Regions from separate parts of the Rhizobium sp. P1_E6 genome, predicted to be linked through region 2. Evidence: predicted binding sites of a transcription regulator. Region 2 holds the regulator's gene; each other region holds the start of a gene.

Region 1 (5,102 bases), on a different contig from region 2:
ACCGCCGACCTGATCGGCGTGCCGTACCAGATCATTGCCGGTCCGCGCGCGGTCGCGAATGGCGAAGTGGAAGTGAAGGACCGCAGGACCGGCGCCCGCGAGACGATGACAATCGAGGCGGCGATCAACAGGTTCGTGGCTTAAAGAAAGACGGAGGCGAAATGGCAGAGGCAGCATTGGACCGGAGTTCCAAATCCGGCTTGGGTCCGGCTGGCAAGCCATTTTCTACCTTCGAACGCCTGGTGGCGTGGCGCTATCTGCGCGCCCGCCGAAAGGAGGCGTTCATCTCCGTCATTGCCGGCTTCTCATTCGTCGGCATCATGCTGGGCGTCGCGACGCTGATTATCGTCATGGCCGTGATGAACGGGTTCCGCACGGAACTCGTCTCCCGCATCCTCGGCATCAACGGCCACATGATCATCCAGCCGATCGATGGTCCCTTTACCGACTATGCCGACCTCGTGAAGAAATTCGAGGCGGTGCCCGGTATCAAGATGGCGCTGCCGCTGGTCGAAGGCCAGGTGCTCGCTTCCTCGCGGACGGGCGGCAGTACAGGCGCGCTGGTGCGTGGCACGCGGGCCGAAGACCTGACCAAGCTCAAGGCCGTCTCCGACAACATCAAGTCCGGCGATATGGTGGGTTTTGCTGCAGGCGACAGCGTATTGATGGGCACGCGCATGGCCGACCAGCTTGGCCTGCGAGTTGGTGACCTGATTACGATGACGTCACCGGAGGGTGACGTGACGCCGATGGGCGTCAATCCGCGCATCAAATCCTACAAGATTTCCGGCCTCTTCGAGATCGGCATGTCGGAATACGATTCCTCGATCATCTATATGCCGCTGGAGGAATCTCAGCTTTATTTCAATGCCGACGGGCTGGTGCAGTCGATTGAGCTCTTCGTCGACAACCCCGACGATATAGACAATCTGAGGCCCAAGGTCGAAGAGGCGGCCGGACGGCAGATCGCCATCACCGACTGGCGCCAGCGCAACCAGACCTTCTTCTCCGCCCTGGAGGTGGAGCGCAACGTCATGTTCATGATCCTGACACTGATCGTGCTGGTCGCCGCGCTCAACATCATCTCCGGCCTCATCATGCTGGTGAAGGACAAGGGCAGCGATATCGCCATCCTGCGCACCATGGGTGCGAGCGCCGGCGCCATCATGCGCATCTTCTTCATGACCGGGGCGGCGATCGGTATTGTCGGCACGATCGCCGGCGTGCTGCTCGGCGTGCTCGTCTGCGTTAACATCGAGTCGATCCGCCAGTTCTTCTCCTGGGTATTGGGCACGGTGCTTTTCGATCCGGAGCTTTATTTCCTGAGCCAGCTGCCGGCGAAAATGGATGTGAGCGAAACGGTGTCCGTCGTCATCATGGCGCTGACGCTCTCCTTCATCGCGACGATCTTCCCCGCCTGGCGCGCCTCCCGCCTCGACCCCGTCCAGGCCCTTCGTTACGAATAAGGCTGAGATTCAAGGTCATGCATGATCCAAGGCCCAATCCAAGGAATGCCGCATTCATGAAACGCAATGTCGTTCTCAAGCTTTCGGGCGTCGAGCGCCACTATGGCCAGGGCGAAACGCTGCTGACCATCCTCAAGGGTGCGGATTTCACCCTGTCGAGCGGTGAGATGGTGGCGCTGGTGGCGCCGTCGGGCACCGGCAAGTCGACGCTGCTGCATGTGGCAGGGCTGCTGGAGCATCCTGACGGCGGCGAGGTAATGGTCAACGGTCGCCCATGTGATGGCCTCTCCGATGACAAGCGCACGGCTATCCGCCGCGGCGAGATCGGCTTCGTTTATCAGTTTCATCACCTGCTGCCGGAATTCTCTGCGCAGGAAAATATCATGATGCCACAGCTCATCGCCGGCCTCTCATGGAAAGAAGCGGGCGAGCGGGCAAAGATGCTTCTGGATTACATGCGCATCGGCCACCGCGGTACGCATCGCCCGGGCGAGCTTTCCGGCGGCGAGCAGCAGCGCGTGGCAATCGCTCGCGCCGTTGCCAATGCGCCGAGCCTGCTTCTGGCCGACGAGCCCACCGGCAATCTCGACCCGGAAACCGCCAGCTATGTCTTCGATGCTCTGGAGGCTCTGGTGCGCCAGTCGGGCCTTGCCGCGCTGATCGCCACACACAACCACGAGCTTGCCCGGCGCATGGACCGGCGCGTAACGATCTCCGACGGCAAGGTCGTGGATTTCTGATTATCAGGGGATAATCAGCCCGCCGCGATAATCGAGCTCATAGGCCCTTTGACCATCGACAAGGATGAATTCGTGGCCGCGGAAATGCGTGCAGTCGCCTTCGCTCGTATCGACATAGCGCCCCAGCGAATGATCGAAGACCATGCCGCCGAGGAAGCGGCCTTGTTTGTAAAGCTGTGACAGCGCGGCGCTAATGATCGTGCCGGCGACAGTTCCGTCGATGATCCCGGGCTCGATGATCCGCCCAAAATAGTTCATCGCCCACACCGGCTTTTCCTCCAGCCAGACCACTTCCTGACCGGCAAAATCCGTGCCGCCGAAATAGCTGTCGAGGTAGCGCCAGATCCCGCGCTTGTAGCCGATATCATGGGCGCCGATCCGATAAGAGGGCTGCGGCTTCGCGCCGGCGACATAAGTCTGCGATTTGGCTTCGACAATGAAGCCGTTGAGTTCCTGCGTGTCCATCGTCCCGCTGCTCCGACGTTAACCATGTCCCGCGAGAGCGGGAGGGAATCCTGTTGACAACAGAACATACATGGAACAAATTAAAAACATAAGAGCACAGGAGAGCCAAATGACTGACATGATCCGTGATATCGCAGCATTCACCTCCATCGCAATGTTCATTGCCAGCTTTTCGCTGATTGTCATGGCAATGTAAGAATTCAGGGGATCGCATGGCTGCCATGCGGTCCCGAAGCGGGACTTTTTCTGGACAGAATCGCCTTGATTGCCGACAATGCGCGCTCTTCAGTGAGGCGGTTCGAAAGGCAGATCATGGCGGATGCGGAAAAAGGTGCTGCTGGCGCAGTCGTCGGCGGAAAACCGGGCTTCGTCCATCTGAGGGTCCACTCCGCCTATTCGTTGCTCGAAGGCGCGTTGCCCCTCAAAAAGATCCTCTACAAGGCGTCGGGCGACAGCCAGCCGGCGATCGCCATTACCGATACCAACAATCTCTTCGTCGCTCTGGAGTTTTCCCAGAAGGCGATGGAAGACGGTCTGCAGCCGATCATCGGCTGCCAGGTATCGATCGACATGGAAGACGGCCTCGAAACCGAAAAGCGGGGCGGACACCAGACGCTGGTCAAGTTGCCCTCGATCGTACTTTTGTCCGCCACGGACGCAGGCTATGAACGGCTGGTCGATCTCGTCAGCCGCGCCTATCTCGGCGGCGAGAACAATCAGGCCATCAATATCCGCTCCTCCTGGCTGGAGGAAATCGGCACCGAAGGGCTGATCGCATTGACGGGTGCCTCGACCGGCCCCGTCGACATGCCGCTCAAGGACGGCCATACCACCCAGGCGGAGACTCGTCTGCTGGCGCTGAAGCGCATCTTCGGTGACAGGCTCTATGTCGAACTGCAGCGGCACGGCACCTACGACAAGCGGCACGAACAGAAGATTATCGGCCTTGCTTATAAGCACGACCTGCCGCTGGTGGCGACCAACGAAGCCTTCTTCCCGACGCGCGACGATTACGATGCGCATGACGCGCTGATGGCGGTGGCCCACAACGCCATCGTTTCCGACGACAGCCGCTTCCGCCTCTCCCCGGATCATTATTTGAAAAGCCGCGCGGAGATGGAAAAGCTCTTCGCCGATCTGCCCGAGGCGCTGGAGAATACCGTCGAGATCGCAAGGCGCTGCTCCTTCGTGCTGAAGACCCGCAAGCCGATCCTGCCGCGCTTCACGGGTGCGACTGACGATGCCGAAGAGGCCGAGCGCGCAGAATCGCTCGAACTTCGCCGCCAGGCGGAGGAGGGGCTGGATATGCGCCTTGCCGAGCTTGGAATGTCCGCCGGCTACGAGGAGAAGGATTACCGCGAGCGGCTGGAATTCGAGCTCAGTGTTATCGAGCGAATGAAGTTCCCCGGCTACTTCCTGATCGTTGCGGACTTCATCAAATGGGCCAAGCAGCATGATATCCCGGTTGGCCCAGGCCGCGGTTCGGGCGCAGGCTCGCTGGTCGCCTATGCGCTGACGATCACCGACGTCGATCCGCTGCGCTTCTCGCTTCTCTTCGAACGCTTCCTCAATCCCGAACGCGTCTCGATGCCCGACTTCGATATCGACTTCTGCCAGGACCGCCGTGAAGAGGTGATCCGCTATGTGCAGCAGAAATACGGTCGCGAGCAGGTGGCGCAGATTATCACCTTCGGTTCGCTGCAGGCGCGCGCCGCATTGCGCGACGTTGGCCGCGTGTTGGAAATGCCTTACGGCCAGGTCGACAAGATCTGCAAGCTGGTGCCGAACAATCCCGCAAACCCGACGCCGCTTTCGAAGGCGATCGAGGAAGAGCCGAAGCTGCAGGAGGAGGCCGCCAAGGAACCCGTCGTCGCGCGCCTCCTGGATATCGCCCAGAAGATCGAAGGCCTCTACCGCCACGCCTCAACCCACGCCGCCGGTATCGTGATCGGCGATCGCCCGCTGTCGAAACTGGTGCCGATGTATCGCGATCCGCGATCCGACATGCCGGTCACCCAGTTCAACATGAAGTGGGTAGAGCAGGCCGGCCTCGTCAAGTTCGACTTCCTCGGCCTGAAGACGCTGACCGTGCTCAAGGTGGCCGTCGATTTCTGCAGGAAGCGCGGCATCGAGGTCGATCTTCCGAAGATCCCGCTCGACGACAAGAAGACCTACGAGATGCTTTCGCGCGGCGAAACGGTCGGCGTGTTCCAGGTTGAAAGTGCCGGCATGCGCAAGGCGCTGATCGGCATGAAGCCTGACTGCATCGAGGATATCATCGCACTGGTGGCGCTCTATCGTCCCGGCCCGATGGAAAACATCCCGACCTACAATGCCCGCAAGCACGGCGAAGAAGAGCTTGAATCGATCCATCCGACGATCGACCATCTGCTCAAGGAAACGCAGGGCGTTATCGTTTACCAGGAACAGG
Region 2 (5,102 bases):
ACAGGTCATCGCCGACAAGCTGGCACTTCTTGCCGACAAGATCGGTCAGCGTCTTCCAGCCTTCCCAATCGTCTTCTGCCATGCCGTCTTCGACGGAAATGATCGGGTACTTGCCGACGAGTTCGGCGAGGTATTCGGCCATTGCGCCCGGTTCGAGCGTGCGGCCTTCGCCTTCCATTACATACTTGCCGTCCTTGAAGAACTCCGTCGAGGCGCAATCGAGGCCGAGATAGATGTCCTCACCCGGCTTGTAGCCGGCTTTCTCAACCGACTTCATGATGAAGTCGAGGGCTTCCGGAGCGCTCTTCAGGCCCGGTGCAAAACCACCTTCGTCGCCGACATTGGTGTTGTGCCCCTGGGCAGCGAGTTCCTTGCGCAGCGTATGGAAGACTTCCGAGCCCATGCGGACGGCTTCACGGATCGAATCTGCGCCAACCGGCAGGATCATGAATTCCTGGAAGTCGATCGGGTTGTCGGCATGAGCGCCGCCGTTGATGATGTTCATCATCGGAACCGGCAGAAGGCTTGCCGAAGCACCACCGACATAACGGTAGAGCGGCAGGCCGGAAGCCTCCGCGGCGGCCTTGGCGACAGCAAGCGAAACGCCGAGGATGGCGTTGGCGCCGAGGCGTGACTTGTTCGGCGTACCGTCGAGCTCGATCATGATCTTGTCGATCTGAATCTGGTTTTCAGCATCGATGCCGCCGATCGCGTCGAAGATCTCGGTATTGGCGGCTTCGACGGCCTTTTCGACACCCTTGCCGAGATAGCGCTTGCCGCCGTCGCGTAGTTCGACAGCTTCATGCGCGCCAGTCGAAGCGCCCGAGGGAACAGCCGCACGGCCCATGCTGCCGTCTTCGAGATAGACATCGACTTCGACGGTGGGGTTACCACGGCTATCGAGAATCTCGCGGGCTATGATATCGGTAATTGCAGTCATGGTTTTTTCCTGCTCGGTGGGTGGATAAATCGTTTGAAACCGTCTTAATCGAAGGTGCGCAAATTACAATGGCAGTTTGCGGCACCCTTCGGCATGCAGTTCCACTCGTCGCTATATTACGATCATGTCAGGCTTTTGACTGTCAGCCTTTAGCGATCGCGTCGAAAGCCAGCAGCTTTTCCAGAAGCCGCGGCATATCCTTGAGATAGACCATGTTCGGGCCGTCGCAGGGCGCGTTATCCGGGTCCTGATGGGTCTCGATAAAGACCCCGGCAACACCGACCGCCACGGCAGCGCGCGCGAGCGTCTCCACGAATTGCCGTTCTCCGCCGGACGTTTCCCCCTGCCCACCCGGCTGCTGGACCGAATGAGTGGCGTCGAAGATAACTGGCGCACCGGTGGCTGCCATGATCGGCAGGGAGCGCATGTCGGAGACCAGCGTGTTGTAGCCGAAGGAAGCGCCGCGCTCGCACAGCAGAATGTTCGGATTGCCACTCTGATTCAGCTTGCCGAGCACATTCTTCATGTCCCAAGGCGCCAGGAACTGGCCCTTCTTGACGTTGATGACGCGGCCCGTCTTGGCAGCAGCCACCAGAAGATCAGTCTGGCGAGACAGGAAGGCCGGTATCTGCAGGATATCAACGACCTTCGCTACTTCGGCGCATTGTTCTTCGCTGTGAATGTCGGTGAGAACCGGAATGCCGAGTTCCTTCTTGAGATCAGCGAATACTTCCAGCCCCTTCTCAAGGCCGACACCGCGTTTGCTCGACAACGAAGAGCGATTGGCCTTGTCGAAAGACGTCTTGTAGACAAGCCCTATGCCGAGCTTGGCGCACAGTTCCTTCAATGTGCCGGCCACCATGAACGCATGGTCGCGGCTTTCCATTTCGCAGGCGCCGGCGATCAGCGACAAGCGGCCGGTATTGGAGAAGGTGACCTTACCGGCGCCCTCGCCGACCGTCACCTGGGAATTGGTATTGGAGCTCATGATGTTTCCTCGAAGGCGAAGAGCACGCCCTGGCCGGGCGCGGGCTTCACCAGAATACGGTTGCCCTTGCGTGTATAGGTCACCCCGTTAGCAGCCAAATGCGCTTCTGTCACGGCAAGATCGCCCGCATGGAAAAGGATCGCCCGCCCACGCAGGCCGCGATCGGTGTCCGGCGTCGCCAGATCGAAATAGGCCTCCAGACCCGCCGGGTTCATCAGACTGATTTTTGTGTTTGCCAGAGCAACTCTCACCCCAAAACCGGTCTCATCTGCGGCGTCGGCTCTTGCCACGCCACGGACGAATTCGCCGAAGGCCGAAGGCTCGGGCGCGGCTAGAACTATCTCGGCAATTCCGGTTACGCCGTTGACGTGAGCTTCGAGCGCGCTGCGGTCAGCAGGGAGCGGATTGACGCGCTCGACGGCGAAGAGAAAGAAATCCGGTGCCCGGAGGTCACCGGCGAAGGCGAGCCGGAAGCCGGCAATGCTCTCCGTGCCATCCGGCATTTTCACGGGACGTTCGAACTGCAACACAGAACCAGCGCTAATGCCGCCTTTAACGAATCGAGCATGTTCATGCTTTGCATCCGCGGCACTGAAGGCGATAGCAGACAGGCCCTCGCTGCCGCAGCGAAAACGAAAGGCCTGATCGCGGGCTGTGAAGACATTGCCATCACGCGCCGTCCTGTCGCTCTCCTCGACACTGGCGACGCCGAGCGGCTCGAGATAGCTCCTGTCGGCGAAGAAAACGCAGGCATTTTCCGTACCGAAGGGATGGCGCGCGTCCGGAGCGACGGTGAAGCCCAGCTTGCCTAACCTCTCGCGTGCAAGGGCGATATCGGTAACCGGCAAAACGAGATGATCGATCGCAAGCGTGTCTTGGGTCATCAGCTACTCTCCAGCAATCACAAGGAGATGTGCTTCAACAAGCCTTACGAAGCAAGGCCGGACGGGCCGGGCGCCGACAAAAATAAAATTCTCAACACAATGGGGAGAAATTTTACGAAAATTTAGCCACTTGCGGAACACATATGGAACATATAGTGTCCGTTCTGGATTTGTTTCAATACTGGGGTCACACGCCGATGCTCACGCGCAAACAACAGGAACTTCTTCTTTTCATTCATGAAAGGATGAAGGAATCCGGCGTTCCGCCATCTTTCGACGAGATGAAGGACGCCCTGGATCTGGCCTCGAAATCCGGCATTCATCGGCTGATCACGGCGCTCGAAGAACGCGGCTTCATTCGCCGGCTTCCGAACCGGGCGCGTGCGCTCGAAGTCATCAAGCTGCCGGAAGCCTACAGCTCGAGCCTACAGCCAAGGCGCGGCTTTTCACCAAGCGTCATCGAAGGCAGCCTCGGCAAGCCGCAACCTGTTGCGCCTCCCGCCGCGGCAAAGTCAGCACCTGCGGCCGACAACGGCAATTCGGTTTCCGTGCCGGTCATGGGGCGCATCGCTGCCGGCGTGCCGATTTCGGCAATCCAGAACAACACCCATGACATCACCGTTCCCGCCGATATGCTTGGCTCCGGCGAACATTATGCGCTCGAAGTTCGTGGCGACTCGATGATCGAAGCCGGCATCTTCGATGGCGATACCGTCATCATCCGCAACGGTAGCACGGCCAATCCGGGTGACATCGTCGTCGCACTCGTCGATGAAGAGGAAGCGACGCTCAAGCGCTTCCGCCGCAAGGGCGCATCGATTGCGCTCGAAGCCGCAAACCCCGCTTACGAGACCCGCATTTTCCCGCCGGATCGCGTCAAGGTCCAGGGCAAGCTCGTCGGCCTCATTCGTCGCTATCACTGACCGGTGACCGGTCAACATCAGCGAATGTGTCGCTACGCCAGTCATAGGCACGGTGGCGCATCCAGGGCCGTGGTAATGCGTCGAATGTAGCGGCAACCGCAACTCCGCCATCTGTGAAACGAAGCTCGATCGAGCCTGTCTTGCGCAATGTTTCGCCGGTAAAGAGCAGAGCTCCGGATCGGCAGCCGTCAAGACGCAGACGGACAGGGGTGACGACGATATCGGCCGTATCGCAGGCAGGGCCCAGATAGGCTGCATTGTCGATAACCGTCAGTTTCTTTCCATTGCCGAGCATGATGGCGCACCAGGCACCTTTCAGGCACGAGAACCGTGACGGCGAACCGATCGCGACACGTCTTATCGATTCTCTGGCTTCATTCTGTTGATCCCGCGAGAGCTGCAGTCTTTTGCCTTCGGGCGCAGTGGGCCTGTTGGCAGCTTCCAGCATGACTGGCTTCCTGTGCTCTTCGATGGCAAGCGCCCGCTGCCATTGTTCGAAGATGAAGGCGGGTGGCTTTTCGCGGTTCGAAGCTATCGCCTCTCCATCGACAACAGCAACGAGGCTACCGTCTTCGGCAATGGCGATGTCGGGCATTGCCTCTGATGGCAGCGCCGCGACAGCAAGCGTGGAGAGAGCGACGATTGCCGTTCCGATATGCCGCAGTCGAGTTCTGAGGAGGGTCAGCAGCAGAAAACCGAAAACAGCCGTCGGGAAGTACCAACCCGGCAAACGGCCCACATCGATATTGCCACCCCAGCTCGATACCGTCTTTGCGATTGTAATCACCAGATCCAGCCCGAAGCCTGCCACATGCCATGCCCAGCCGTCCAGGCCAAAGGGCATCAGCAGCATCGCCAGCATCCCAGCCGGCATGACGATGAAGGAAATCACCGGCATGGCCGCGAGATTTGCCGGCAGGCCATAGGCTGTCAGCCGGTGGAAATGCTCGATCGAAAACAGCGCGGTAGAGAAGCCGCCAATCAGCGACGTCAGGAAAATGCCACCAAAGAAACCGCCGACCACGAAGAGGGGCTTCATGACCGGCAGGTTGGCAAAGACATTCTCCCACATCGGCCGGCCTTTCCAGAGATCGTAGCCGGCGACCAGGGCAAGTGTTGCGGCAAAGGACATCTGGAAGCTCGGCCCCAGCACCTCCGATGGCGAGATCGCAAGGATCACAAGAGCGGATAGCGCCACGTTTCTGAGGCTGATCGATGGCCGGTCAAAGAAGACGGCAACCAGCATGATGGCCATCATGATGAAGGCACGTTCGGCGGAGACGGCAAAGCCGGAGATCAGATAGTAGGCCGTCACCGCCGCGAGCGCACCGGCCGCCGCGATTTTCTTGGTCGGCCACGCCTGGGCA
Region 3 (5,102 bases), on a different contig from region 2:
TCGGGAATGGAAAGGCAGCCTTCCTCATAGACGGAACGTTCGTCCGAGGAGCTGACGATCTCCGGATTGATGAAGACGAGCGGCTGTTTTTCCTCGCCTTCCTTCGAAAGATCGATGACGAGCATCCGGCGCGCAACACCGACCTGGATTGCGGCAAGGCCGATGCCCGGTGCGTCATACATAGTGTCCAGCATGTCGTCGACAACGCGCTGGAGATCAGCATCAACCCGCTCGATCGGCTTGGAAACCTGACGGAGAACGGGATCGGGAAGAATGATGAGTGGCTTGATGGTCATGGCGTTCCCATAACCCATCTTTTCACACTAGGGAATTATCCGCCGGGCAGGGATTGCGGTTTTTTGCAGCGCCTGCCCGGTTTTCGCCCGGATTGTCAGGCTGCGCGGCGAGCGGCACGAGCAACCTGACGGCCTTCGGCGCTTGCACGGAAACGCTGCAGCAGTTCAATGAGGTTTTCGACCCCATCCTTCAGCTTGCGGGTTTCGGCCGAGGTACGCTCGACCATGCCGGAATTCTGCTGGGTGATGGTGTCCATATTACGGATCGCTACGCTCACCTCGTTGACGCCCGTTGCCTGATCGCGCGCGGCAGCCGCAATATCGGCAACGAAGCTGTTGATGATGTCGATTCGGCTGATCATGTCGCTCAGCGCCTCACCGGTGCTGCTGACGATGTTCACCCCCTCGTTCACCTGTGTCGAGCTTTCGGAGATCAGATTCTTGATCTCCTTGGCGGCATCGGCCGTGCGCTGCGCAAGCTGACGGACTTCCTGTGCGACGACGGCGAAGCCCTTGCCGGCATCACCGGCGCGGGCGGCCTCGACGCCGGCGTTCAGCGCCAGCAGGTTGGTCTGGAAAGCGATCTCATCGATGACGCCAATGATCTTGGCGATTTCGGTGGAAGACTTCTCGATACCGGCCATGGCCGAAACGGCGCTGTTGACGAGTTCGCCGGAATTCTTGGCTTTTTCCTGTGTTTCGCGCACGGCGCCGGACGCCTTCTCGGCATTGGCGGCGGTCTGGCTGACGCTGACGGAGAGCTGCTGTAGCGCAGCCGAGCTTTCTTCGACGCCCGCAGCCTGCTGCGCGGTGCGCAAGGCAAGATCGTCCGTTGCCTTCGACATCACATCGGCGCCTTCGAGAATGTGACCGGACGTCGTGCGGACGGAAGTGAAGGAATTGCGAAGAGCGTTGACGGCCCTGTTGTAGTCCTCGGCCATCTCCCGGAAATTGCCGGGCAGATCGGCAGGAAGGGTCGCCTCGAGATCGCCGCGCGACAGCGCTTCGAGGCCGCGGCGCAGATGTTCCAGTGCCAGCGCCTGATCGGCTTCGGAGCGAGCGCGTTCTTCTTCCAGCGCCTGGCGCTTTTCTTCAAGCGCCTGGAGATAGACGGAGATGGAATAATCCATGTCGAGCATCGCAGCCTTGATGACGGCGGTCAGCTTTTCGGCAAGCGCCTTTCCTTGCTGGCGGGCAAAGAGCGATGGCCACTGCTTTTCCATCAGGCCCCGGACGAGCTCCGACATGACAAGCGCATAGCCGCCAATATACCAGCGCGGCTCTAGGCCGATGCGGGCATGGGTGCGGCCGACGGCCGTGACGCCATTCACATAGCTCTGGTCGAAATTGCCACCGGAAAGATTGCCCCAATGTTCCTGCTGACGCTTCTTGGCGTGACCCATATGGGCCTTGTCGGAAAAGAAGCCTGCAACAGCCGGAGTCTTGGCAAGCTTATTGTAGAACTTGTCCAGGGCGCCGCCGAGCAGCTCGGAGATCGCCGGCCGCAGCTCCCGCAGATTCTTGCGTGCCTCATCGTCGAGCTCAATGAAGTCAAGGCGCTGCTTGAGGGCATTATCGGTCTGCTGGGGAGTCATGGAGGATCTCTATCTGGCGCGGATGCGGAGGGGAATTTCCGCGCCAGATTTGGCGAATATGGTTTAGCAATCGTTAAGTATGCCCGCTAATTTTTCTCAGATTACAGCGAAGTAGCGCTGACGGCGCCTGACAGGCCGGCGCGGATTGTTCACGTTTTGATCTGGATATCGCTGTCCATTTTGTTATGGTGCAATATGACCATGACACCCGACTCACTCACCTTCTCCCTGCCCGTGCCGAACCCGGCCATGCTTGCAGTCGCGGGCGCCGCGCTCGCCGTTCTCATTCTCGTGGCGATCGTGTTTGCCTTTCGCAATGCCGGCATCCGCCGCGAGGAGGCGGAGGAGGCCAATCTTCGCGCCACAGAAAGCGAAGCGCGCATGGGCGAGCTTCTGAAAATCCAGGCGGAGATGCAGGGACGCATCTCGACCATGACGGAGGTCTTCGGTGCACGGCAGGCCGAGCTCAATCATGCGATCAACCAGCGGATCGACGGCATGTCACAGCGCATGAGTTCGACGCTGACCGAGCAGACGAAATCGACGCATGACAACCTGCAGAAACTGCAGGAGCGCCTGGCGGTGATCGATGTAGCCCAGAATAATATCCAGACGCTCGCCAAGGATGTCGTCGGGCTGCAGGCCATTCTTTCCAACAAGCAGACGCGTGGGGCTTTCGGCCAGTCGCGTATGGAAACGATCGTCGCCGATGGCCTGCCAATGGGCGCCTATACCTTCCAGCAGACGCTTTCCAATGGCTCGCGACCTGACTGCACGATCCGAATGCCGAATGGGGCACCACCGCTCGTCATCGATGCCAAATTTCCGCTCGAAGCGTGGAACGCGATCCGTGATGCAGGCGGCGCGGACGCCGGCAAGCTTGCCGGCCAGCAGTTTCGTCGCGACATGGAAGTCCATATCAAGGATATTTCCGACAAATATCTGATTCAGGGCGAGACGCAGGAGACGGCTTTCCTCTTCGTTCCCTCGGAATCGATCTTCGCTGAAATTCACGAGAATTTCGAAGCGATCGTGCAGAAGGCTCACCGCGCACGCGTCGTCATCGTCTCGCCTTCGCTCCTGATGCTGTCGATCCAGGTCATTCAGGCTGTGCTGAAAGACCAACGTATGCGGGCGCAGGCGCATGTCATCCAGGGTGAAGTTGCCCTGCTCATGGACGATCTCGGCCGGCTCGACGAGCGCGTGCGCAAGCTGCAGGGACATTTTTCCCAGACGCAGCGCGACGTGGACCAGATTATTACCTCGGCGGACAAGCTTACCAAGCGCGGCGCGAAGATCGAGGCGCTGGAATTCGAGGCAGGCGGCGACGGCAAGCCGGCGCAAGTGAGCGAGCCGGCGGCGAAATCAGTCGAAAGCAGGACCGGACTGCTCAAGCTCAGGGTGGTTGACGAGGAGTGATCGCTTCGGCAGTGTCGCGACCCGAAGCAAGGGACAGACATTCCATGATCACAGTTTTCGGCTCCATCAACATGGACCTTATCGCCACCACCGAGCGCCTGCCGAAGCCCGGAGAAACGGTTGCCGGCAATAGCTTTGCAACGGCTGCCGGCGGCAAGGGTGCCAATCAGGCGCTCGCCGCCCGCCGCGCGGGCCGCTATGTCCATATGGCGGGCGCTGTCGGCAAGGATGCCTTTGCCGAAGGCGCCCTTGAACTGCTCGACGGCGCCGGCACCGATCTTTCGCGCGTCAGCCATGTCGAGGGGCCGACGGGCACGGCCCTCATTCTCGTCGGCGGCGACGGCGAAAACATGATCGCGGTCATTCCCGGCGCGAACGGCAAGGTCAGCGGTGGCAATGCCGAGGCCGCCGTCAACGCCATGAATGAAGGCGATATTCTGATGCTGCAGCTTGAAGTTCCGGTCGAGGCGGTCGAGCGTGCGCTTACTGCCTCCCGTGCCAAGGGCATCACCAGCATTCTCAATCTTGCGCCGCTCATTCCGGATGCGCCGCGACTCGGCCGGCTGGCCGACATCGTCATTGCCAACGAGACCGAATTCGAGCGGCTGGCGGGAGAGGAGAACATGAGTCCCGGCGACCGTGAGGCGGCGTTGGAGCGGCTGCATGCCGAGACCGGCCAGACGCTGATCGTTACGCTCGGCGGCGATGGTGTCATCGCGATCCGGGATGGCCAGATTTCCCGTGCGCAGGGCCTTGTCATCGAACCCGTCGATACCGTCGGCGCTGGCGATACGTTCTGCGGCTATTTCGCAGCAAGCCTCGATGAGGGTCTGGATTTCGACTCGGCGCTGCGCCGTGCAGCGGTTGCCGGCTCGCTCGCCTGCCTGAAGCCGGGGGCTCAGCCCTCCATTCCGCTCGCAGCCGAAGTCGCAGACAGAATATAGTCCAGTCCAGCCGCGAACAATCGATGAAAAGCTACCCCTAGTTTTGGGGTGGCTTTCCGGATTTGCTGCCGAAACATAGCGAATTTCATTCAAATTTAAGAGGTTTCTGGCGATCCTTCGGGCGATCGCGACTTCGTTCATCTTCGAGGCGGTCACCCCCATGGCTGCTCCATGATAGAGCGTGCCTTACCCGCTGCGCCGGAGAATGGCCCTTCGGTGCGTCCTTGCCCCGAGGAACCTATGTTCATTTTCAGAATGAAATCGCTTGCGGCGAAGCTCATAGTCATTACCGGTGCCGCCATTGCACTGGTGCTTGTCGTTTCGAACCTCTTCCTCATCGACCAGACCCGTAACCGCGTCCAGACCCTGACGCTGGATCAGGCCAACTCGGAAGCCAAGTCGATCGCCAACGAGATTGCAGCCAATGTCGGCGAACTCGCGAGTGCGGCCCGCACCATGTCGGGCGTCGTAGGACGCGGACATGAAGGCAAGATTCTCGATCGCAAGGGCATTATCAGCATTCTGAAGGCCAATCTCGAACAGAACGCCTTCGCCTTCGGCAGCTGGTTCTGCGAGCAGCTTGGCACCTTCGACGGCAAGACCACGGAAATTGCCAACAACAATGACGAGGGCACCAACAAGGTCGGCGCCTTCACGCCTTACTGGTCGAAAACCAGGACCGGTGACATCCAATTCTCGACTTTCGAGAACGACTATACCGCCGAGTGGTGGAAGCTCGCCGCCGACAGTGGCAAGGGCGCGATCACGGCGCCCTACCTCGCCGAAGGCACCGACGTCCCGACCCTGCTGACGTCGATTGCCTATCCGGTCATGTCCGGCGGCAAGAT

The links. The regulator LexA, encoded in region 2, represses DNA repair genes until DNA is damaged. The targets are predictions, from matches to a motif close to TGTTCNNNNTGTGTTCNG.
Region 1: the regulator LexA is predicted to act here: its motif matches at 2,732-2,749, upstream of AC1D35_RS03325 (DUF5680 domain-containing protein).
Region 3: the regulator LexA is predicted to act here: its motif matches at 2,038-2,055, upstream of AC1D35_RS10595 (DNA recombination protein RmuC).

Annotation. Positions count from the first base shown of each region.
Region 1 covers NZ_JBFUBG010000003.1:125,092-130,193, reverse strand. Annotated here, with positions in the region: gene proS (proline--tRNA ligase) at 1-144, shown strand, start outside; gene AC1D35_RS03335 (lipoprotein-releasing ABC transporter permease subunit) at 162-1,466, shown strand; gene AC1D35_RS03330 (ABC transporter ATP-binding protein) at 1,523-2,206, shown strand; gene AC1D35_RS03325 (DUF5680 domain-containing protein) at 2,210-2,671, opposite strand; gene dnaE (DNA polymerase III subunit alpha) at 2,984-5,102, shown strand, end outside.
Region 2 covers NZ_JBFUBG010000028.1:3,527-8,628, reverse strand. Annotated here, with positions in the region: gene eno (phosphopyruvate hydratase) at 1-940, opposite strand, end outside; gene kdsA (3-deoxy-8-phosphooctulonate synthase) at 1,083-1,928, opposite strand; gene AC1D35_RS15945 (VOC family protein) at 1,925-2,812, opposite strand; gene lexA (transcriptional repressor LexA) at 3,010-3,735, shown strand; gene AC1D35_RS15935 (ComEC/Rec2 family competence protein) at 3,716-5,102, opposite strand, start outside.
Region 3 covers NZ_JBFUBG010000015.1:14,065-19,166, reverse strand. Annotated here, with positions in the region: gene def (peptide deformylase) at 1-296, opposite strand, end outside; gene AC1D35_RS10600 (globin-coupled sensor protein) at 392-1,891, opposite strand; gene AC1D35_RS10595 (DNA recombination protein RmuC) at 2,087-3,310, shown strand; gene AC1D35_RS10590 (ribokinase) at 3,355-4,254, shown strand; gene AC1D35_RS10585 (methyl-accepting chemotaxis protein) at 4,495-5,102, shown strand, end outside.